Regions from separate parts of the Streptomyces sp. NPDC058691 genome, predicted to be linked through region 3. Evidence: riboswitches for the same ligand, from Rfam matches in the RefSeq annotation. Region 3 holds a riboswitch; each other region holds the start of a gene.
What was found. Region 3 has a riboswitch for cyclic di-AMP ahead of ACFWVC_RS26835 (NlpC/P60 family protein). Riboswitches for the same ligand answer to the same signal wherever they lie in the genome.
Positions count from the first base shown of each region.

Region 1 (7,875 bases), on a different contig from region 3:
TGCGGCGGGTCCAGGCCGGGCTGGACGCCGAGGAGATCCGCCTCGACATCTCCGAGGCCGCCGCGGCCGGGGAGGCGTGACCCGTACCCCGTGAGGGGGGATCCGGCCGTAGCCCCCGGCGGGGGAGCGCGGCGGTCAGTGGCCGGGGAAGTACTCCCGCAGGTAGTCGTTGCGGAACGTGCCCGAGGGGTCCTGGCGGGCGGCGAGGGCGCGGAAGTCGTCGTAACGCGGGTAGAGGCCGGGCAGGTCGGCGGCCGGGGTGGTGAAGAGCTTGCCCCAGTGCGGGCGGGCGGAGAATGGGCGCAGGGCCTGCTCGATCGCCTTGAGGGCGGGCAGGACGGCCACGGTGTCGGGGATCCAGGTGAAGTGGAAGGCGACGCTGTCGCGCCCGTAGGCGGGGCTCAGCCACAGCTCGTCGGCCGCGATGCTGCGGATCTCGCCGATCTGCACGGCGGACGCGAAGTGCTCGCGCACCTCCCACAGGGCGTCGAACGCCGCCGGGGCGTCCGCGCGGTCCACGAAGTACTCCGACTGGATCTCCTCGCCGCTGCTGGGCGTGAACTCCATGCGGAAGTGCGGCAGCCGCTCGTACCACGCGCCGACGTCGCCGTTCTGCGGCGTGCAGTGCTCGGCGGGCATGCCCGGGACGGGGTGCCGGGGCCCGTCGGCCAGGACGGCGCCGTACCACTCGCGCGGCGCCGGGGCCGGGGGCGCGGAGGGGTCCTCGACGCGCTCCTTGAGCCACACCTGTTCCAGCAGGGGGTCCTGCCAGCGCGTGAACGCCGACACGCTGTAGCCGGCGGACATCACTTCCGCGAAGCTCCGCCCCAGTTCCTCGCGCGGCATGTCGTCGTAGACCCACTGGCGCACGGAGAAGGCGGGGACCAGGTCGAGCGTCAGGTGCGTGACGACGCCGAGCGCGCCGAGCGCCACGACGGAGCCCTCGAAGTCCGGCTCGCCGCGGCGGACCTCGACCTGCTCGCCGTCGGCGGTGACCATGTTCAGCGCGCTGACCGCTCCGGCCAGGCACGCGTTCGTGGTCCCCGAGCCGTGGGTGCCGGTGGAGCACGCGCCCGCCACGGAGATGTGCGGCAGGGAGCCCAGGTTGTGCAGGGCGAAACCGGCCCGGTCGATCGTCCCGGCGATCTCGCCGAAGCGCAGGCCCGAACTCACGGTCGCGGTACGCGCACCGGCGTCGATGTCGACCACCGCGGGCAGCGCCGCGGTGGAGACGTGGTCGCCGTCCGTGTCGGCGACGGTGCTGAAGGAGTGCCGGGTGCCCAGCGGACGGATCCGCTCGGAGCGGGCCACGATCTCCTGCAGCGCGCCGACGGACTCCGGGGTGTGGAGCCGCCGCGCGTGGAAGGCGATGTTGCCGCCCCAGTTCCTCTCCGCGGACATCGTGGTCGTTCCTCTCCTTCGTACGGCGCCCGGCGTGCCGTGAGGCGGCCGGGCTGGTCGGCGCCGTCCCGGTCGGGGGCCGGGCGAACGGCCGCACCAAGGGCGACCAGCACCGATGTCGAATCGTACGCCGCCCCCCTGCGTTCTCCGGGAGCGGGGGAGACGCGCGAAAGGGCGCGGAAGGCCGACGAAGCTGAGGAAGGGGGAGCGGAAGCCGTACCGGAACGGCGGCGCCGTCGGGCGCCCGGCACCGGAGGCCGCGCGGGGCGGCCGGGGTGCCGGGCGGCGGGACGTGGGTCAGGCGACCGTGCCGGACTTCGCGATCTCGACGCGGGCGCTGGGGGTGCCGCTGCGCGAGCCGAGCGACTCGATCTTCTTGACGATGTCCATGCCCTCGACGACCTCGCCGAAGACGACGTGCTTGTTGTCCAGCCAGTCGGTGACGATGGTCGTGATGAAGAACTGCGAGCCGTTGGTGTTCGGGCCCGCGTTGGCCATCGACAGCTGACCCGGCTTGGTGTGCTTGAGCTGGAAGTTCTCGTCGGCGAACTTCGCGCCGTAGATGCTCTTGCCACCGGTGCCGTTGCCGGCGGTGAAGTCACCGCCCTGGAGCATGAAGTCAGGGATGACGCGGTGGAAGTGCGAGCCCTCGTAGCCGAAGCCGTTCTCGCCGGTGGCGAGCTCGCGGAAGTTCCGCGCGGTCTTGGGCACCACGTCGTCGAAGAGGGTGAAGACGATCCGTCCGGCGGGCTCGCCGTCGATCGTGATGTCGAAGTACACGTCGTTGTTGCTCATGCCGACATTTTCACATCCCCGGTCGCCACTCCCGACCGCGCCCCGCGCGGGACACGCAGTTGACCAGCCGCGCGGCGGTGCGCATAGCATCCGGGGCATGCCGGAAACCGTGACCTTGCAGGGCGGACACGTCCGCCTGGAGCCGCTCACCGCGGACCACGCGGACGGGTTGCTCCGCGCCGCCCAGGAGTCCCGCGACACCTACGGATTCACCAAGGTGCCCGAGGACCTGCCCGCCATGCGGCGGTACGTCAGCGACGCGCTGGCGGAGCAGGCCACCGGCGCCGCCCTCCCGTTCGCCGTGGTCGACACCGCGCGCGGCACCCTGGTCGGCTCGACGCGCTTCCTGGACCTCGACTACTGGACCGTCACCCCGGCCTCGCCCGCGGGGCGCGCGACTCCGCGCCCGGACGGGGCGCCCACGGTCGCCGAGATCGGCAGCACCTGGCTGTCCGCCTCCGCCCAGCGCACCCCCTGCAACACCGAGGCCAAGCTCCTGCTGCTCACGCACGCCTTCGAGACCTGGGGCGTGCTGCGCGTCACCCTCAAGACCGATGCCCGCAACGCCCGCTCGCGCGCCGCGATCGAGCGCATCGGCGGACGCTTCGAGGGCATCCGCCGCGCCCACGTGCCGGCCACCGACGGCACCGTCCGAGACAGCGCCTACTACTCCGTCGTCCAGGACGAGTGGCCCGGCGTCCGTGCGGAGCTGGAGGGCCGCCTCCGGAGGTCCTGACGGCGAGGACCCCCGGAGGCGGAGCCGCCTGCGAGACCTACGGGATCTCGACGCCGGCCAGCGCCGACAGACGGTCGATCTCGGCGAGTTCGGCCTCGGTGAGAGGCGCGGCGTCGAGGGCGGCGAGGTTCTGGTCGAGCTGGGCCACGCTGCTCGCGCCGATGAGGACGGAGACCACGCGAGGGTCGCGCAGGACCCAGGAGAGAGCCAGCTGCGCGAGGGTCTGACCGCGTTCGCCCGCGAGCTTGTTGAGGGCGTGCAGCAGGGTGAGCTTCTCGTCGGTGAGGGCGTCGCGCTTGAGGAAGTGACCGAGGGCCATACGGGAGTCGGCGGGGACGCCGTCGAGGTAACGGTCGGTCAGCTGCCCCTGGGCGAGCGGCGAGTAGGCGATGAGGGCGGTCTCCGTCTCGCCGACGGCGTCCAGGACGCCCGCCTCGGGGCCGCGCTGGAGCAGGCTGTAGGCGGCCTGGTGGATGAGCAGCGGGGTGCCGAGCCCGCGCAGGATCTCGGTGGCCCGGCGGTGGGCGTCCGCGGGGTAGTTGGAGATGCCGGCGTACAGTGCCTTGCCCTGGCGGACCGCGGTGTCCAGGGCGCCCATGGTCTCCTCAAGGGGCGTGTCCGGGTCGAAGCGGTGGGAGTAGAAGACGTCGACGTAGTCCAGGCCCATGCGGCCGAGGGACTGGTCGAGCGAGGCCAGCATGTACTTGCGGCTGCCCCACTCGCCGTACGGGCCGGGCCACATGTCGTAGCCGGCCTTGCTGGCGATGAACAGCTCGTCGCGGTACGGGCGCAGGTCCTGGGCGAAGAGGGTGCCGAAGTTGGCCTCGGCCGAACCGGCGGGCGGCCCGTAGTTGTTGGCGAGGTCGAGGTGGACGACCCCGCGGTCGACGGCACGGCGCAGCACGGCGCGCTGGGTCTCCAGCGGCGAGGTGTCGCCGAAGTTGTGCCACAGGCCCAGGGAGACGGCGGGGAGCAGGACCCCGCTGCGGCCGGTGCGGCGGTACTGCATCGAGGCGTAGCGGTCTTCGGCGGCGAGGTAGGGCACGCGGGGGCTCCCGGTCGGTGTGTCGGTGTGGCGATGTAAGAAAATGTTCGGGATTGGGAGGCTACCCCTGGGGGTTCTGCCGTGTCACCCGGGTTCGGGGGCGCCCCATGCGCCGCCCCCGGCCCAGGTCACACCGCCCAGGAGGTGCCGCCGGAACGCGGGGTCGGCGTAGGCCTCCGGGGTGTGGCCGAGCGCGGTGTAGAAGCTGCGGCCGGTCCCGGTCTCCCGGCACCAGACCAGCGGGTGGTCCGCCCCCATCCCGCCCCCCTCGTACGTGGACTCGTCGGCCGAGGCGAGCACCCGCACCCGGCCACGGGGGGAGGCGCCGAAGTCGTACCACTCGTCGGTGAGGGTCCAGGCCGAAGGGAGGTGCGCGGTGGCCGGGTGGCCGTGGTCCTCCACGCGCAGCACGCCCGGCTGTATCTCCGGGTGCCGGGTGAAGCGCGCCCCGAGCAGTTCCCCGTACCAGGGCCAGTCGTACTCGGTGCACGCCGCGGCGTGCACGCCCACGAAGCCGCCGCCTCCCTCGACGTACGCCCGCAGGGCGGCGCGGGCCGCGCTGTCGAGCACCTCGCCGCTGGTCGACAGGAAGACCACGGCCGCGCTGCCGGGCAGGCCCGCGGTGAGTGCCGCGGGGTCCTCGGTCGCCTCGACGGTGAAACCGTGCTCCTGTCCGAGATCCCGGAAGGCGGCGATGCCGTCGGGAATCGATGCGTGCCGGTAATCGGTTGTCCTGCTGAACACGACGACGTGTGCGGGCTCCATGACGCCATCCTAGAAGGCGGGTTGGAACGCCCCATGTCATGCCTTATCCGGCATCGAAGGTCGTAAGCGGACATATGTATCCACAGTGCATGCGTAGGCAATAGGCACGTGATGGGTGTCACGCGATGAACACGCTGCGGCAGGTTTGAGCGACCGAGCGTCGATTTAAGTTCCCCATATTCACCACATGTGCACGGCCCTTCGCCCGGGGTCATCATTTCGCCTACACAGAGCGGACACTTCTCACGTAAAGTCACAGAATTCATTGATCGACTTGCCGGTCGGCGATTGCTGTGATTTCGGACCTTGCCGGGGTGCGATTGCGTCGTTTAGCTTCCAAGTCCCGCAGGCCGGATGCCGGCGGGAATTCTTCCGAGTGGAACGCCTAATCCTGCCGCCACTCGTAAGCCGGATGACGAGACCGCACGGCAGGAGCGGGGGACCCAGGTAAGCGCCGTTCCGTGTCACGGGACGGCTTGGGGTGAAGTCGCAGCGACGTGCCTTTAGTTGGCATGCCTCAACGCGGCCGGGCATCTCCAGCCCGAACCCGACAGCTCACCTCGTAGGCGTCGGAGAGGAATTCCCCATGCCCGCAAAGGGAAAGCACCGTCGTCAGCGGACCAGCCGTTTCGTCCGCATCGGCGCATTCGCCGGCACCACGAGTGCCGCCATTGCCCTTCCGGTCGTCGGCGCCACCGGCGCCCACGCCGCTCCGGTGAGCGTCTGGGACAAGGTCGCCAGCTGCGAGAGCACCAACAACTGGGCCATCAACACCGGTAACGGTTTCTACGGCGGGCTGCAGTTCACCCAGAGCACCTGGGCCGGCTTCGGCGGCACCAAGTACGCCGCGCGTGCGGACCTCGCCACCAAGGCCGAGCAGATCGCCGTGGCCGAGAAGGTCCTGGCCGTCCAGGGCCCGCAGGCCTGGCCGGTGTGCGGCCCCCGGGCCGGTCTGACCAAGGCGATGGCCGACACCTCGGCCACCCCGGAGAGCGTCGCGGGCACCACCACCCCGAAGCCCGCCACCCCCAAGCCCACCACCCCCGGGAACGGCACCGAGGCCGGCAAGCCCACCGACTCCGCCCCCAAGCCGGGCACCGGCGACCAGTACAAGGTCGTCGGCGGCGACACCCTCTCCACGATCGCGGACACCCAGGACGTGACCGGCGGCTGGCGCGCGCTGTACGACACCAACAAGGCCGTCATCGGCGGCAACCCCAACCTGATCTACCCGGGCCAGGTTCTGGCGCTGGGCGGCAAGGCCGCTGTCACGACCCCGGCCAAGCCCGCCACGAGCACGCCCGCCCCGGCCAAGCCCGCCTCCACCTCCGGCTACACCGCCCCGCTGGACCACGTCACGCTGGGCACCCCCTACCACCAGGCCGGGTCCATGTGGTCGAAGGGCTACCACACCGGTGTCGACTTCATCGCCTCCACCGGCACCAAGGTGAAGTCGATCGCCGCCGGCACCGTGGTCTCCGCCGGCTGGGGCGGCTCGTACGGCAACCAGGTCGTCGTCAAGCACGCCGACGGCAGGTACTCGCAGTACGCGCACATGTCCTCGCTGTCGGTCTCGGCCGGCCAGACCGTCTCCGAGGGTCAGCAGCTGGGCCTCTCGGGCGCCACCGGCAACGTCACCGGCCCGCACCTGCACTTCGAGGTGCGCACCACCGCGTCGTTCGGCTCCGACATCGACCCGCTCGCCTACCTGCGCGCGCACGGCGTCAGCATCTGAAAGACCTGACGCCCCGTCATCCGGCGGCAGTATGTGCCCTGTTCCCCGCACCGCGGGGGGCAGGGCACTTGCCGTTGGCGAGTGACCGAAACGGATCGAATATTTCCATTTCAGGTTTCCTCTCGAACGAACGATCAGTAGCCTCTGAGCCACACGGCCGTCCGCACGGCCGGCCGCCCTGATCCCGACGAGCTGGAGCCGTTGATGGAGCGTCCTGCCTGGGCCCCCCAAGGCATCGACCTGTCCGTGCCGAGCGTGTCCCGCATCTATGACTACTACCTGGGCGGCTCGCACAACTTCGAGGTCGACCGGGAGGCGGGACGGCGGGCGATCGAGGCCTTCCCGGGTCTGCCCAAGATCATGCAGGCCAACCGGGCCTTCATGCGCAGGGCCGTGCGCTTCGCGGTGGACGAGGGCGTCACCCAGTTCCTCGACATCGGCTCCGGCATCCCCACCTTCGGCAACGTCCACGAGGTCGCCCAGGCCGCGAGCCCCGGCGCCCGCGTGGTGTACGTCGACCACGACCCGGTCGCGGTCGCCCACAGCCGCGCCGTGCTGGACGGCAACGAGGACGCCGTGATCGTCGCCGCCGACCTGCGCTCCCCGCGCGACATCCTCAACAGCGAGGAGACCGGCCGGCTGCTGGACCTCGACCGCCCGGTGGCCCTGTTGCTGGTGGCCGTGCTGCACTTCATCGAGGACGCCGACGACCCCGCCAAGGCCGTCGCCGAACTGCGCGACGCGCTCGCGCCGGGCAGCCTGCTGGTCCTCACCCACGCCTCCGTGGAGGGCGGGCCGCGCCGGCCCGAGGAGGGCGAGCGGGTGCAGAACGTCTACCGCAGCGCCAGCTCGCCGCTGATCATGCGCTCGCGGCACGCGGTGGAGGCGTTCTTCGACGGCTTCGAACTCGTCGAACCAGGCCTGGTCTCGGCGCCCCTGTGGCGGCCGGACGGCTCGGACGACGACGAACTCGACCCGGTCGTCTTCAGCGGGTTCGCGGGCGTCGGCCGTAAGGCGTGACCGTGACCACGGAACCCGGCCCGGAGCCGGAGCCCGCCGACAGCCTGCGGCGCTTCGCGATCATCTGGAGCCGGGCGATCTACCCGGCCACCGCCACGTCCATGACCCGCGGCGAGTTCGAGGAGTACCTGCTCCCGCTCGCCGCGCGGCTGGAGGCGGCCCTGCACGCCCAGCCCTTCGACGCGCGCGCCGGCGCGGAGATCGGCTCGGCGCTGGTGGCCGCGCACTGCACGGACCCCGAGGCGCTGCCCCGCATCCTCGGCGTCGTGGACGCCTACCTGCTGCTGTACTCCCCGCTGGACCCGGCCCTGCCCGCCGACGAGGGCCGTACCCGCTCCGCCCGGCTGCAGCACTGGATCGCCTACGGCTACGCGGGCG
Region 1 is NZ_JBHXSO010000039.1:20,884-28,758, reverse strand. Features, by position in the region: gene ACFWVC_RS25595 (Na+/H+ antiporter) at 1-80, shown strand, start outside; gene ACFWVC_RS25590 (D-arabinono-1,4-lactone oxidase) at 136-1,401, opposite strand; gene ACFWVC_RS25585 (peptidylprolyl isomerase) at 1,699-2,196, opposite strand; gene ACFWVC_RS25580 (GNAT family N-acetyltransferase) at 2,294-2,932, shown strand; gene ACFWVC_RS25575 (aldo/keto reductase) at 2,970-3,977, opposite strand; gene ACFWVC_RS25570 (ThuA domain-containing protein) at 4,062-4,742, opposite strand; cyclic di-AMP (ydaO/yuaA leader) riboswitch at 5,115-5,324, shown strand; gene ACFWVC_RS25565 (transglycosylase family protein) at 5,329-6,477, shown strand; gene ACFWVC_RS25560 (SAM-dependent methyltransferase) at 6,682-7,497, shown strand; gene ACFWVC_RS25555 (putative bifunctional diguanylate cyclase/phosphodiesterase) at 7,494-7,875, shown strand, end outside.
Region 1: another riboswitch for cyclic di-AMP. It lies ahead of ACFWVC_RS25565 (transglycosylase family protein); the one in region 3 lies ahead of ACFWVC_RS26835 (NlpC/P60 family protein).

Region 2 (7,875 bases), on a different contig from region 3:
CCGAGCGCACCAGTGAGGGTGTGCACTCCCTGGATCCGTACTCCAAGCTGCTCCGGGAACGGATCGTGCTGCTGGGCACGCCCATCGACGACACGTCCGCCAACGACGTCATCGCCCAGCTGATCCACCTCGAGAGCGCCGCCCCGGAGCAGGACATCTCGCTCTACATCAACTCCCCCGGCGGGTCGCTCACCGCCATGACGGCGATCTACGACACCATGCAGTTCGTCAACTGCGACGTCTCGACCGTGTGCGTCGGCCAGGCCGCGTCGGCCGCGGCCGTGCTACTGGCGGCCGGGACTCCGGGCAAGCGGCTGGCGACTCCCCACTCGCGGGTACTGATCCATCAGCCCTCCTTCCCGGAGGCCGTCCAGGGCACCACCGCCGACCTCGAAATCCAGGCCAGGGAACTACTGCGCAGTCGTGACCAGTTGGAGGAACTGCTGGTTCGGCACACCGGACGGGACGCGGAGCGGATCCGGGCCGACATCGAGCGCGACATGATCCTCGACGCCCCGTCCGCGCTCGCGTACGGACTGGTGGACCGGCTCACCGTCAGCCGCAAGGGCGACGGCGGGACCGGCCCGCGCGCCGTGCGGTGACCGGCCGTGCTGCCCGAACTGCCGCCGCTGCCCGCCCTGACCCGCGCGGAGGGCGAACTCATCGACACATATCTGGAGGTCGTGGATCTGCTGGGGAGGATCAACCCCGCCCGCGTCCGGGACACCTACGGCGCGCTGCGGGCCGCCCAGGCCCTGGCGGGACGCGCGGCGGAGCTGCGCGACGCGCTGACCACGATGCACCTGCGGGGGGAGAGCGAGCTGCACACCACGACGATCGAGCGCGCCCTGCGCGTGCTCGACGGGGAGCGGCGTACCCGGCTGGTCACCCTGCCCCTTCCACCGTCGCACTGACGGACCGTCATCTTGAGTCGACGTCAGATCGGGTCATCCACCGGTCTGTCACGCGGCGCCACAGGCTCGACACGAAGTAGCACCGAATGGACTCGCCCGATCGTTGTACGTCACGTCGACACGCGAACGGTCCCGACTTGCGCGCTTCGGCCGCACACAACCGGAATCTGACGCTCCATCGCAGGTGTTCGACTGGTTTCGAGTCGTCAGACGGCACTCCTGAGACCCGAGTCCACCCGAATAGGTGAGTCGTGAAGAGACTCACATTCGACCGGATGAGCTATGTCCTGACCAGTTCTGTGAGTAACCATCCCTTCGACGACAAGCCCCCGTCATCCGGCGGGGCGGTCCGCGCGGACGCCGAGTCCTGCCGCCGTCGCGGACGCCAGGTCGACACCGAACGCAACGGCAGGAGCGGAGGACCCGAGTACGACGGGACCGGCCCACGGGCCGATTCCTTGGGGTGAAGCCGCACCAGCGGCCGGGCATCTTCGCCTGCCCGAACCCGACAGGTCATCCTTCGCAGGCGGACGACGAAGGGTTTGCGCATGATCGCGCCATCAGCCATGTCCGCGGTTCTCTCCCGGCTCGGGGCGGTCTCCGCCCTCACGGCGGCCGCCGTCGCCGGTCCCGCGGTCCTGCCGGACATGGCCCAGCACGCCGAAGCCGTGACGATCCGGGCCAAGGCACTGAAGGTCGCGGCGTCGAAGAAGGGCTCCCCCTACCGGTACGGGGCCACCGGCCCCCGCAGTTTCGACTGCTCCGGCCTGACGCTCTACTCCTTCAAGAAGGTGGGCAGGAAACTGCCCCGCACCGCCGCCGCGCAGTACAACAGCACACGCCACATCCACCGTTCCGACCGCACCCGCGGTGACCTGGTGTTCTTCCACTACGGGAGCAGCATCTACCACGTCGGGATATACGCGGGGCACGGGCGGATCTGGCACTCCCCCAAACCCGGCGGCCGGGTGCGGCTGGAGAAGATCTGGACCCGCAGCGTCTGGTACGGCCGTGTGAAGTGACCCGGCGCCGCGGGGTCCCGGGCCGCCCACCCGGGGGCCCCGCGGCGTACCGGCCCGGCTAGCGTGGGGCCATGACGCTGCAGCAGTTGCTCGCCGATGCCGCCAAGGGCGTCCTCCCGCCCGCCGACGGCTCGGTGACGATCGTGCCGCAGCCCTCGGCACGCGACGCGGGCGTCCTGGCCTTCACGGCGCATTCCGTGGTCTTCGCCGACGCCGACCCCGGGCGCATCCGGGAGCTGCTCCCGCCCGGCGACCTGTCGGCACCGCTCAACCCGCCGTTCCTGACCGCCCTGTGCGGGCTGCTCGGGCGCCGGGTGAACAACATCGACCTGCTGGCGACGGCCACCGCCCTGCCCGGCCCGCCGGCCGGACCCCCGCTCGCCCTGCGGGAGACCACCGGCCGCGAGCATCCCCGCGCCGCGCGGGCGCTGCGGCACCGGGACGAGGTACGCGTGTGGACGGTCCCGGGCGGCACGGTGCTCATCGGGCGCGGAGTGGCGGGCCGGTGGGAGATGGCCGTCGAGGTCGAGCCCGCGGCACGCGGCGCCGGGCTCGGCCGCCGGCTGGCCTTGGAGGCGCGCCGTCTGGTGCCGGGCGGCGAGACGCTGTGGGCGCAGATCGCCCCGGGCAACGCGGCGAGCGTACGGGCACTGCTGGCGGCCGGCTTCACGCCCGTCGGCGCCGAGGCGCTGCTGGTGCCCGCACACGACTGAGCGCCTCAGGGCCGGGCACCGGCCGGCAGCTCCGCGCCCAGGGCCGCCCGCATGCCGCCGCCGGCGCCCTGGTCAGTGCGGGGCTCGGGTGGGTCTGGTGCCCAGGATGACGGCGGAGTCCCCGGTGGTGCCCCTCGGGGCGCGGCGTTCACTCCACCGGGGCGGCAGCCGCCACCCACGGCAGGGTGATCCAGACGGTCTTGCCGCCATCGACGGTGGGCGTGACATGGAGCCGGCCCCCGGCCTCGGCCGTGAGATGACGGATGATCACCATGCCGCGGCCGTTGTCCTGCTGGACGGCGGCCGGCAGCCGCTGGGGCCAGCGGGGGTGGCTGTCGGTGACCCCGATCCGCAACTGCTCGTCGCGGTCGAGCCGGACGTCGAGGGTGAAGGTGGGCGACTGGCCGAGGGTGTGCAGCACGGCGTTGGTGGCGAGTTCGGAGACGATCAGCCGGACGGCGTCGGCGGGCGACGAGTCCTCCGTCATCCCCCACTCCGCCAACAGGTCGCGCACATAACGACGGGCCGTGGGTACCGAGGCAGGGTCGCTCGGCAGGGTGACGGATGCTTCCTGGTGGTCTGCCATGGCGACGCTGTCCCTTTCCCGCCGTGACCGGGACTCCGGCGCGCGCCTGTCCGGGCCGCGCGCCCGGCCGCCGGCGGCCCGTACTTCCCATACGGGCCCACCGGCTTCCACGCGCCAGAGTGCCACTCATCGTGCCGTTAAACAGGTGCCACCACAGCTATATGCATATATCTGTCGCTCAAAGCGGTGAACTCTGCTACGAGAGAACGTATTTGCGCGGCAGACTTCGCCCGGGGACCGGCGAGGGCTGCCGGGGAACCAGGAGGTACACAGTCATGCAGCAGGTGCCGGCGGTCCGCCGCCGCAAGATCGGCTCCGAATTGCGCCGTCTCAGGGACACGGCCGGACTGACGAGCGGCGAGGTCGCCCTCCGGGTGGGCTGGCATCAGTCCAAGGTGAGCCGCATCGAGACGGGTCGCAGCGGCGTGCGCCCGGAGGACGTGACCGCGTTGCTGGACGCGTACGGCGTCCGCGATCAGCGACTGCGCGACATGCTGGCGGCGCTGGCCGGCGGCGAGGGCGTCCGGCGCGGCTGGTGGCACGAGTACCGCGAGGAACTGCCCTCCACCTACCGGGACTTCATCAGTCTGGAGACCGACGCCTGCCGCGCCCGCACCCTGGAGACCACCGTCGTGCCGGGGCTGCTGCAGACCCCGGACTACGCCCGTGAGCTGACCCGTTCGGTGCTGCCCCAGCTGGGTCCGCGGCAGATCGCGACGCTGGTGGACGTCCGCATGACGCGTCAGGCGGTGTTGCGGGCGTCGCCGCCGCTGGAGCTGTGGGCGGTGCTCGACGAGGCGGTGCTGCGGCGCAGGGTGGGGGGCCCGGAAGTGATGGCGGCGCAATTAAGCCATCTTGTGGAGCTCGGTTCCCTGCCTCATGTGCATCTGCAGGTACTGCCTTTCTCGGCCGGGGGCCATATCGGCGTCACGGGGCCTTTCGTCATCTTCTCGTTTCCGCGCATTGCTGATCTGGATGTTGTCGTTCTCGACCAGTTGACGAGTAGTCTCTATCTGGATCAGGAAGAGGACATCAGGGCGTACGGTGCTGCCTTCAATCGATTGCGCTCCCATGCCCTGTCGAGTGAACAGTCGCTGTCCTTCATCACCGGTATCGGCAAAGGCGCGTAAGGAGGCACACCCCCATGTCCAGCGCACTGCCTCAGTACGTTTCCTCCAGTGCGTCCCTCTTCGGCGTGAATTGGCGACGCAGCAGCTACAGCACGGCGGCGAACAACTGTGTCGAGACGGCACTCGTCCCCTCGGGGCCGCTCTCGGGACAGCTCGCCGTCCGCGACTCCAAGGATGTGCGCGGCCCGGCCCTGCTCTTCTCCCCCACCGAATGGAACGCGTTCCTGACCGCCGTGCGGACGGGAACCCTCACCGAACGCCCCTGAGCTCAGCGGCGTGGCGGCGCCGTACGGACGATCGTCCCGACGGCGTCGCCGATCTCCCGGTCCGTCAGGTCGGCGCGCGCGGTGAGCCGCAGGCGGGAGATCCCGTCCGGCACCGACGGCGGCCGGAAACAGCCGACGGCGAGCCCCGCCTCCCGGCAGTCCGCGGCCCACTGGACCGCCGCCTCCGGCGAGGGCGCCCGCACCGACACCACGCACGCGTCCGGCGCGGTGGCGTCCAGCCCCGCGGCCGCCAGCCGTTTGTGGAGTTCACCGGCCACCTCCCGGGCCCGCCCGGCGCGGTCCGGCTCCCGGCGCAGCAGCCGCAGCGCCCCCAGCGCGGCACCCGTGGCGGCGGGCGCGAGGCCGGTGTCGAAGATGAACGTCCGCGCCGCGTTGACCAGATGCCCGATGACCCGGGCCGGGCCGAGCACCACGCCGCCCTGGCTGCCCAGCGCCTTGGACAGCGTGGCCGTGCACACCAGCCCCGGCGCCCCCGCGAGCCCTGCGGCCGCCGCCGCTCCCCGGCCGCCGTCACCGAGGACGCCGAGCCCGTGCGCGTCGTCGACCAGCAGTGCGGCCCCCGCCTCGGCGCACGCCGCCGCCAGTTCACCGAGCGGTGCCGCGTCGCCGTCCACCGAGAAGACCGAGTCGGTGACGGCCACGGCCGGCCCGTCGTGCCCGGACAGCGCCTTGCGCACGGCGCCCAGGTCGGCGTGGGGGACGACCTCGGTGGCCGCCCGGGAGAGCCGGCAGCCGTCGATGAGCGAGGCGTGGTTGCCCGCGTCGGAGACGATCAGGGTGCCGGGCTCGGTGGTCAGCGCGGTCACCGCGGCGAGGTTGGCGGCGTACCCCGAGGCGAGGACCAAAGCCGCCTCGAAGCCGCAGAAGGCGGCCAGTTCGGCCTCCAGTTCCGCGTGCAGTTCGGTGCTGCCGGTGACGAGCCGCGAACCGGTGGACCCGGCACCCCAGCGCAGGCAGGCGTCGGCACCCGCACGGGTGACCTCCGGGTGCCGGGCCAGGCCCAGGTAGTCGTTGGAGGCGAGGTCGAGCAGGGCCGAGTCCGAGGGCCGGGGCCGCAGGGTGCGTACCAGCCCCGCCGCGTCGCGCCGTTCGGCGTGCGCGTCGATCCAGTCGAACGGGTCGCGGGCCATGGTCGTCCCCGGGGTCGGTGTCGGATGTCCTCAGCACCGTAGTCTGCCTCGCCGCTTCGCACGGTGTGGTGATCCACACACCCTGCGCGAGCGGTCTTGTGGGGTGCCTCATTGGCTCACGGTCGCCGTGTGCGTCAGGATCGCCGCATGGATCTGCTCAATGGGTTGGTGGAGAAGGGGCTGCGCCGTGAGCTGCCCACGCGCGAGGAGGCCCTCGCCGTGCTGGCCGGCTCCGACGACGAGCTGCTCGACGTGGTGGCCGCGGCCGGCAAGGTGCGCCGCGCCTGGTTCGGCCGCCGGGTGAAGCTGAACTACCTGGTCAATCTCAAGTCGGGGCTGTGCCCCGAGGACTGCTCGTACTGCTCGCAGCGGCTCGGTTCGGAGGCCGGCGTCCTCAAGTACACCTGGCTGAAGCCCGAACAGGCGGCGGCCGCCGCGGCGGCGGGGGTCGCCGGCGGTGCCAAGCGGGTGTGCCTGGTGGCCAGCGGACGCGGCCCGACCGACCGCGACGTGGACCGGGTCTCGAAGACCATCGAGGCCATCAAGGACCAGAACGAGGGCGTGGAGGTCTGCGCCTGCCTCGGCCTGCTCTCCGAGGGACAGGCGGGCCGGCTGCGCGGCGCGGGCGCCGACGCGTACAACCACAATCTCAACACCTCCGAGGCGGTCTACGGGGACATCACCACCACGCACACCTACGCCGACCGCGTCGACACGGTGCAACAGGCCCAGGCCGCGGGCCTGTCCGCCTGCTCCGGCCTGATCGCGGGCATGGGCGAGAGCGACGAGGACCTGGTCGACGTCGTGTTCGCCCTGCGGGAGCTGGACCCGGACTCGGTGCCCGTCAACTTCCTCATCCCCTTCGAGGGCACACCGCTGGCCGATGAGTGGAACCTCACCCCGCAGCGGTGCCTGCGCATCCTGGCGATGGTGCGCTTCGTCTGCCCCGACGTGGAGGTCCGTATCGCGGGCGGCCGCGAGGTGCACCTGCGCACCCTGCAGCCGCTGGCGCTGCACCTGGCCAACTCCATCTTCCTGGGCGACTACCTCACCAGTGAGGGCCAGGCCGGCAAGGCCGACCTCGACATGATCGCGGACGCCGGCTTCGAGGTGGAGGGCGCCGGCACGGTCACGCTCCCCGAGCACCGGGCCGACGTCGCGGACGCCGTGGCGGCCGCGGGATGCGGCTCGCACACCGGCGGCTGCGGCTCGCACGGAGCCGGGGACGGCGGCGGCTGCGGGCCCTGCGGCGGCCACACCGCGTCCGCCCCGGTCCCGGCGGGCACTGCGATCCCGGCGGCCGCGTCGGCCACGGCGGGTGCCGCGCGTACGGACCTGGTGGCGGTGCGCCGCCGCGGCGCCGGGACGGACCTGCCGCCCAATGCCTGATCCGCTCACCCCGGCAGAGCTCCTGGCGCTGGACCGGGAGCACGTCTGGCATCCGTACGGGCCCATGCCGGGCCGCCAGGAACCCCTGGTCGTCGAGTCCGCGGCCGGGGTCCGGCTGCGGCTCGCCGAACCGGTCGAGGGGAGGACCGAACTCGTCGACGGCATGTCCTCGTGGTGGTCGGCGATCCACGGCTACAACCACCCGGTGCTCAACGAGGCGGCGCGCGGCCAGTTGGACCGCATGAGCCACGTCATGTTCGGCGGGCTCACGCACGAGCCCGCCGTCCGGCTCGCCGCCCGCCTAGTGGAGATCACCCCGGAGCCGCTGCGGCACGTCTTCCTCGCCGACTCCGGCTCCGTGTCGGTCGAGGTCGCCGTCAAGATGTGCCTGCAGTACTGGCGCTCCCTCGGGCGGCCGGCCAAGCAGCGCCTGATGACCTGGCGCGGCGGCTACCACGGCGACACCTGGCAGCCGATGTCCGTGTGCGACCCCGAGGGGGGCATGCACGGGCTGTGGTCCGGGGTGCTGCCCCGTCAGGTCTTCGCCGACGCCCCACCGGCCGCCTACGAGGAGGCGTACGCCGACCATCTGCGGGAGACCGTGGCCCGGCACGCGCACGAACTCGCCGCCGTCGTCGTGGAGCCCGTCGTGCAGGGCGCGGGCGGCATGTCCTTCCACTCCCCCGCATATCTGCGGGTGCTGC
Region 2 is NZ_JBHXSO010000004.1:115,160-123,034, forward strand. Features, by position in the region: gene ACFWVC_RS04630 (ATP-dependent Clp protease proteolytic subunit) at 1-602, shown strand, start outside; gene ACFWVC_RS04635 (hypothetical protein) at 609-914, shown strand; cyclic di-AMP (ydaO/yuaA leader) riboswitch at 1,299-1,458, shown strand; gene ACFWVC_RS04640 (C40 family peptidase) at 1,463-1,936, shown strand; gene ACFWVC_RS04645 (GNAT family N-acetyltransferase) at 2,008-2,649, shown strand; gene ACFWVC_RS04650 (ATP-binding protein) at 2,798-3,235, opposite strand; gene ACFWVC_RS04655 (helix-turn-helix domain-containing protein) at 3,511-4,365, shown strand; gene ACFWVC_RS04660 (DUF397 domain-containing protein) at 4,380-4,631, shown strand; gene ACFWVC_RS04665 (8-amino-7-oxononanoate synthase) at 4,634-5,782, opposite strand; gene bioB (biotin synthase BioB) at 5,930-7,171, shown strand; gene ACFWVC_RS04675 (adenosylmethionine--8-amino-7-oxononanoate transaminase) at 7,164-7,875, shown strand, end outside.
Region 2: another riboswitch for cyclic di-AMP. It lies ahead of ACFWVC_RS04640 (C40 family peptidase); the one in region 3 lies ahead of ACFWVC_RS26835 (NlpC/P60 family protein).

Region 3 (7,875 bases):
CGGCCGGACAGCAGCCGGTGGGCCTCGCTCTCGGCGGGCTCGCCGTTCTCACCGGCCCCCTCGGCCGGGATCAGCAGCCAGCCCAGGCCGTACGCCACCAGCCCGAGGCCGCCGGTGAGCGCGAGCACACCGAGCACGATGCGGAAGACCACCGGGTCGATGTCGAAGTACCGCCCCGCTCCCTCGCAGACGCCCGCGATCACCTTCCGCTCGCGGCTGCGGGTGAGCCCGCGCCGCTGCGGGGCCGCCTCGGGCGTGCCTTGCGTGTACTGCTCCGTCATGGCTCCATGGTGGCGGCCCGCGCGCCCCGCCGGTATCCGGAACGACCCTGACCTGCCATGGGGGCCAACCCTGATACCCACCGTCCGCGAAACGTGTGACGATCGGGGCATGTCACCCGCCGGCCCGCAGACACCCCCGTCCACCGGGGCGTCGTACTTCGCCCCGCCGGACCCGGCCGATCCGCCGGTCCGCAAGCTGTACCGCAGCTCCGAGGGCCGCATGATCGGCGGAGTGGCCCGCGGTCTGGCCGGGCACCTCGGGCTGCCGGTGGCGTGGGTGCGGGTGGTCTTCGTCGTGCTGGCCACCATCCAGGGGCTGGGCATCCTGCTGTACGCGGTCTTCTGGTTCGTCGTGCCGCTCGGCGTCGGCGGGGTCGTGGAGGCCAAGGAGCCGCGCGACGCCCGCTCGTGGCTCGCCGGACGCCGGCCCGACCGGGGCCAGATCGTCGCGCTGCTCGCGCTCGCCGTGGGCCTCGGCATCCTGCTGGACAACCTCGACCTCGGCGCCGCCAACGCCTATGTCTGGCCGCTGCTGCTGATCGGCCTCGGCGTCGCGCTGGTGTGGCGGCAGGCGGACAACGCCCGTCGCGCCCGCTGGGCCGAACTGAGCCGCGGCAAGCGGCTGCTGCCCGTCGCGCGCGGCGCGGCCGGGGTGATCCTGGTGGGCGTCGGGGTGACCGGCTTCCTCGTCGTGCAGGGCTCGGTCAGCCACCTCGGCACCATCCTGCAGGCGGCGCTCGCCGTGCTCGTCGGGGTCGCGCTCATCGCCGGCCCCTACCTCGTCCGGATGACGCAGGACCTGTCGGCGGAGCGCCTCGCGCGCATCCGGGCCCAGGAGCGGGCCGAGGTCGCCGCGCACGTCCACGACTCGGTCCTGCACACCCTGACCCTGATCCAGCGGCACGCCGACGACCCGCGCGAGGTGGCCCGGCTGGCCCGCGCGCAGGAACGCGAGCTGCGCGCCTGGCTCTACCGCCCCGAGGGCAACGGCCGCGAGGACGAGCCGACCACCCTGGCCGACGCGGTGCGCCGGGCGGCGGCGGAGGTGGAGGACGCGCACGGCGTCCAGGTCGAGGTGGTGTGCGTCGGGGACTGCCCGCTGGACGAACGGCTGGTCGCGCAGATGCAGGCGGCCCGCGAGGCCATGGTCAACGCCGCCAAGTACGGTGGCGACGAGCCCGTGCAGGTGTACGCGGAGGTCGAGGGGGACAGGGTCTTCGTGTCCGTCCGCGACCGCGGCCCCGGCTTCGACCTGGACGACGTACCGTCGGACAGGATGGGCGTACGCGAGTCCATCATCGGCCGGATGAGGCGCAACGGCGGCGAGGCGCGGCTGCGCCCCGCGCCGGGCGGGGGGACGGAAGTGGAGCTGGAGATGGAGCGGCAGCAGGACTCGGGATCAGGGAGACCGTCATGAGCAGCGAGCGGCGTGTACGGGTGGTCCTCGTCGACGACCACCGGATGTTCCGGACCGGGGTCCAGGCCGAGATCGGCGAGACCGAGCGGACCGGCGTGGACGTGGTCGGCGAGGCCGCCGACGTCGACCAGGCGGTCACGGTCATCACCGCGACCCGGCCCGACGTCGTGCTGCTCGACGTCCATCTGCCGGGCGGCGGCGGGGTCGAGGTGCTCAAGCGCTGTGCGGGACTGAGCGCGGCCGCCGAACACCCGGTGCGGTTCCTGGCGTTGTCGGTCTCCGACGCCGCCGAGGACGTCATCGGCGTGATCCGCGGCGGGGCCCGCGGCTATGTCACCAAGACCATCACCGGGCCCGACCTGGTCAGTTCGGTCTTCCGGGTCGCCGACGGCGACGCGGTCTTCTCGCCCCGCCTGGCCGGCTTCGTCCTGGACGCCTTCGCCTCCACCGACGCCCCGCCGGTCGACGAGGACCTGGACCGGCTCACCCAGCGCGAGCGCGAGGTGCTGCGCCTGATCGCGCGCGGCTACGCCTACAAGGAAGTGGCCAAGCAGCTCTACATCTCCGTCAAGACGGTCGAGTCGCACGTCTCGGCGGTGCTGCGCAAGCTCCAGCTCTCCAACCGGCACGAACTCACCCGCTGGGCCACCGCCCGCCGGCTGGTCTGAGCGCGGCGGACCACGCGGGGGCCGGCGATCGGTCGGGGGCCGGCGATCAGGCTGGGCGGGCGGCCCCCGCGAAGGGCATCTGGTCGACGGGGGCGATCTTCACCACGTCGCCGGTGCGCGGGGCGTGGATCATCATGCCGTTGCCGATGTACAGGCCGACGTGGCTGATCCCCGAGTAGAAGAACACCAGGTCGCCGGGTTCGAGTTCGGAGCGCGAGATGCGGCTGCCGGTGTTGATCTGGGTGTAGGTCGTGCGCGGCAGTTCGACCCCGGCGGCCCGCCATGCGGCCTGCGTGAAGCCCGAGCAGTCGTACGAGGACGGGCCCGTGGCGCCCCAGACGTAGGGCAGGCCGAGGGAGTCGTACGCGAAGGACACGGCCCGCGCGGCGCGGGCGTTGGGGGCGACCGCGGGCGCCAGGGCCGCCCGTGAGCCGGCGGAGACCGCGCGGCCGGCCCGGTCGCCGGCGCCGGCGGTGCCATGGGCCTCGTCCGCCAGGACGGCGGCGCGCTGCCCGGCGGTCAGCCCGTTCAGCAGGCGCTGCGCCGAGGCGAGCCGCTCCTGGACGGTGCGCTTGTGGCGGGCGAGCTCGGCGCGGGACCGGCGCAGCTCGGTGAGCTCGCTGTCGGCCTCCTTGCGCAGTTGCTCGACCTCGCGCTTCTGGGCGCCCAGGGCGTGCAGCGCGGCCGCCTGACGGCTGCTCATGCGGTCCAGCAGCCCGGCGCGTTCGAGGTACTGGTCGGGTGAGGAGGCCAGGGCGAGCTGCATGGCCGGATCGACGCCGCCGGTGCGGTACTGGGCGGTGGCGATCGACCCGAGGCCGTTGCGGGTGCGGTTGAGGCGCTCGGTCCTGCGGGCGAGCTCGTTTTGCAGGTCCTCGATCCGGTGCTGGACCGTGTCGGCCTTCTCCTTCGCGCCGTTGTACCGCTCGGTGGCCTGCTCGGCCTCCTCGTACAGCCGGTCCACCCGGGCCTTGGCCTCGGAGGTGGTCAGCCGGGGCTCGGCGTGCCCGGCCTCACCGAACACCGTCACCGAGGCCGCTCCCGCGATGGCGAGGGTGGCGGCCGTGCGCGCGGTGGAGCCGGTGAGAGTGCGCTCCTTGGGCTTTCTGTGCGACGCCACGCGCCGTCACTCCTTCCGAGCTGCCGGACTTGCTGCCCGCGGCCCGGCGGCGGACGGACGGGGAGCCGCGCCGCCGCCGGGCCTTCGGCGGGGGTGACCGATGCCGACGGCGAGTCCCGCCGGCAGTGGGGATCGGCCACCTGGTGCAGGACGCTAAACCTGTGCGTCGCCGGACAGCGGTGCAGTGTGCGGGACTGGTCCGATTCGGCCGCTACCTGCCATCCGATGACCGCTGTTCGACGGGTGACCCGGTCGCTTGCGGTCCAGCCGTGACCGATGTGCCGGAAGTGGCCCACCTCGGTGCCGAGTGCTGATACGGGCGTGACTAGGGTCCTGAGCCATGGACATAGTCATCAATCTCGTCGTCGGCCTGCACATCATCGGCATCGCCGCCCTGCTCGGCGGCTTCCTCACCCAGATGAAGGCCATGGGCCGCGGCGAGGCGCGCTTCGTGCCGGGGATGCTGCACGGGGCGCTCACCATGCTGGTCACCGGCGCGCTCCTGGTCGGCCTCAACCAGGCCGACGACCAGCCGGTGAACAACGTCAAGATCGGCGTGAAGCTGGCCGTGCTGGTGGTGGTCCTCGGCCTCGTCTACGTCAAGCGCGACGAGGAGAAGGTGTCGGCGGCGGCCTTCGGCACGGTGGGCGCGCTGACCACCGCCAACATCTTCATCGCGGTGCTCTGGACCTGAGTCCCTTCGCGGGGAGGCGCGGGACTCAGGCCATCCGGGCGTAGCCGTAGATCGGCATCTCGGTGATCGGGGCGATCTTCACCACGGTGCCCGTGTGGGGTGCGTGGATCATCTGGCCGCCGCCGATGTAGAGGCCGACGTGGGTCACGTCCGAGTAGAAGAAGACCAGGTCCCCGGGTTGCAGCTGGTCCGCGGTGACGCGCGAGCCGAAGTCGACCTGGTCGTAGGTGGTACGGGGGATGGAGACGCCGGCGGCGGCCCAGGCGCCCTGGGTCAGGCCGGAGCAGTCGAAGGAGTTGGGGCCGGTGGCGCCGTAGACGTAGGGCTTGCCGATCTGGGCGCGGGCGAAGGCGATCGCCTTCTCGGCCTTGGCGGCGTACGTGCCCGGCGCGGCCGTGGTCGAGCCGCCGGACGTGTCCGAGGACGAGGACGTGCCCCCGGCCGCGTTCCGCGCCGCCTCCTCCTTGGCGGCGATGGCGCGGGCCTTGGCGGCGGCCTCCTCCTCGCGCTTCTTCTCCAGGGCGGCCAGCCGCGCCTTCTCCTGCGCGGTCAAGGTGTTGAGCAGCTTCTGCGCGTCGGCCAGCTTCTCCTTGACCGCCTTCTTCTCCGTGGCCAGCCTCGTCTGGGCCTCGGTGAGCTTCTGCAGGCTCTGCACGGCCTCCGTGCGCTTCTGCGTGGTCTCCGCCTGCTGCGTGCGGAAGGCCTCCATCGCGTGCTCCTGGCGGTCGGACAGGCGGTCCATCAGGTGCGCCTGGTCCAGGAACTGCTGCGGGTCGGAGGTGAGCAGGAAGGTCGTCGTGCCGTCCAGGCCGCCGCCGCGGTACTGCGCCGTGGCGTACTCGCCTATCGTGCGGCGGGCGTCGTTGAGCGTCTGCGTCTTGCGGGCCACCTGGTCGAGCAACTCGTCCGCGTGCGACCGCTGCTTGTCGGTCTGCTCCTTGGCGCCGTTGTAGCGCTCGGTGGCCGCCTCGGCCTGGTGGTAGAGGGCGTCCACCTTGGCCTTGACCTCGGTGATGGAGGGTTTGTCGGGGGAGGCGGGCGCCGCGCTGGCGCTCTCGCCGAAGAGGGTGACGGTCGCCAGTGCGGCGGTCGTGAGCCCCACGGCCGTGCGCGGGCCGGGGACGGTGAGCATGCGGGGTCGCGGCTTGCGGTGCGTCGCCAACTCGGGCGGCTCCTTCCGTGGACCGCCTACCGGGTTAGCTGTCGGGTTCGGGCTTCGGAAGGCCGCCCTACGGTCGTCCGGGCACACGCGCGGTGCGCCCGTACGGACCGATTCACCCCAAAGTGGTGGGTCCCCGGCTCCGGCGGTCGCCGGACTCAGCGGAGGCGGCCGTGACGGCTCGGTCGCCGCCGTTCGGTGCGGACCGCCTGATGCGGCACGGTAGTCAACTGGGGTGGCTCCTGGGAAGGCTGGTGTTCGAATTGTCCGCAATCATTTCGTGACCTTTACGCTCCGGGCCGTTGTCCGCCCCTCCGGCGGCCCTTCTGTGTGGGTGCGAGGCCGCTTCGACGGGGGTGCGACGCCCTCCGGCAACCCTCCCCGGTTCTCGCCCGCGTGCCTTCCGCGCCCGCCGGGCTCCCGGAAGCGGCGCACCGCTGTCGGTCCCACCGCCTAGACTCGGGAGGCGATGAGCAGCCTCTTTGACGACAGCTTCCTGGCCGGCTTCGAACCGAGGGAGGAGCACCCGCCGCCGCCCCCCGAGGAGGAGGCCGAGGCGGTTCCGCACGACCTCTTCGAGGGGCGCTTCGACGCGCCCGCCGACCGGGACGCGTACTACCGCGACGGCGCGCCGCGCCCCGCCATCGACCCCGCGGCTCTGCTGGAGGGGCTCAACGAGCAGCAACGCGCCGCCGTGGAGCACACCGGCTCCCCGCTGCTCATCGTCGCGGGCGCCGGCTCCGGCAAGACCCGGGTGCTCACCCACCGCATCGCCCACCTGCTGGGCGCCCGCAAGGTGCACCCCGGCCAGATCCTCGCGATCACCTTCACCAACAAGGCCGCGGGCGAGATGAAGGAGCGCGTCGAGCAACTCGTCGGCCCGCGCGCCAATGTGATGTGGGTCTCCACCTTCCACAGCGCCTGCGTCCGCATCCTGCGCCGGGAGTCCAAGAAGCTCGGCTTCACCTCCAGCTTCTCCATCTACGACGCGGCCGACTCCAAGCGCCTGATGGCGCTGGTCTGCCGCGACCTGGACCTGGACCCCAAGCAGTTCCCGCCGAAGTCCTTCAGCGCCAAGGTCTCCAACCTCAAGAACGAGCTCATCGACGAGGAGACCTTCGCCGACCAGGCCGAGAACCCCTTCGAGAAGAAGCTCGCCGAGGCCTACGCGATGTACCAGTCGCGGCTGCGCGAGGCCAACGCGCTCGACTTCGACGACATCATCATGACCACGGTCAACCTGCTCCAGGTCTTCCCGGACGTCGCCGAGCACTACCGGCGCCGCTTCCGCCACGTCCTCGTCGACGAGTACCAGGACACCAACCACGCCCAGTACACCCTGGTGCGCGAGCTGGTCGGCACCGGGACGGGGGACGCGGAGGAGGGCGGCGAGGGGCCCGCCGAGCTGTGCGTGGTCGGTGACGCCGACCAGAGCATCTACGCCTTCCGCGGCGCCACCATCCGCAACATCCTCCAGTTCGAGGAGGACTACCCGCAGGCGCGCACGATCCTGCTGGAGCAGAACTACCGCTCCACCCAGAACATCCTGACCGCCGCCAACGCCGTCATCGAGCGCAACGCCTCCCGCCGCCCGAAGAACCTGTGGACGGAGGCCGGCCAGGGCCCGGTCATCACCGGCTACGTCGCCGACCAGGAGCACGACGAGGCGCAGTTCATCGCCGACGAGATCGACCGGCTCACCGACGCCGGTGACGCCCGTCCCGGCGAGGTCGCGGTCTTCTACCGCACCAACGCGCAGTCCCGTGTCTTCGAAGAGGTCTTCATCCGCGTCGGCCTGCCGTACAAGGTCGTCGGCGGAGTCCGCTTCTACGAGCGCAAGGAGGTCCGGGACGTCCTGGCCTACCTGCGCGTGCTCGCCAACCCCGAGGACACCGTCCCGCTGCGCCGCATCCTCAACGTGCCCAAGCGGGGCATCGGCGAGCGCGCCGAGGCCATGGTCGACGCCCTTGCCTCGCGCGAGCGGATCTCCTTCCCCGCGGCGCTGCGCCGGGTCGACGAGGCCTTCGGCATGGCCGCCCGCTCGGTCAACGCCGTGAAGCGCTTCAACGAGCTGCTGGAGGAACTGCGCACGATCGTGGAGTCCGGCGCCGGCCCCGCCACCGTCCTGGAGGCGGTGCTGGAGCGCACGGGCTACCTGGCCGAGCTCCAGGCCTCCACCGACCCGCAGGACGAGACCCGCGTCGAGAACCTCCAGGAACTCGCGGCGGTGGCCCTGGAGTTCGAGCAGGAGCGCACCGAGGACGAGCCCGGCACGCTCGCCGAGTTCCTGGAGCGCGTCGCGCTGGTCGCCGACTCCGACCAGATCCCGGACGACGACGAGGGCGGCGGCGTCATAACGCTGATGACCCTCCACACCGCCAAGGGCCTGGAGTTCCCGGTGGTCTTCCTGACCGGCATGGAGGACGGGGTCTTCCCGCACATGCGCGCGCTCGGCCAGACCAAGGAGCTGGAGGAGGAGCGCCGGCTCGCCTACGTCGGCATCACGCGGGCGCGCCGGCGGCTGTACGTGACGCGG
Region 3 is NZ_JBHXSO010000042.1:67,652-75,526, forward strand. Features, by position in the region: gene ACFWVC_RS26810 (PspC domain-containing protein) at 1-281, opposite strand, end outside; gene ACFWVC_RS26815 (PspC domain-containing protein) at 391-1,698, shown strand; gene ACFWVC_RS26820 (LuxR C-terminal-related transcriptional regulator) at 1,695-2,366, shown strand; gene ACFWVC_RS26825 (NlpC/P60 family protein) at 2,413-3,486, opposite strand; gene ACFWVC_RS26830 (hypothetical protein) at 3,827-4,180, shown strand; gene ACFWVC_RS26835 (NlpC/P60 family protein) at 4,206-5,342, opposite strand; cyclic di-AMP (ydaO/yuaA leader) riboswitch at 5,350-5,513, opposite strand; gene pcrA (DNA helicase PcrA) at 5,809-7,875, shown strand, end outside.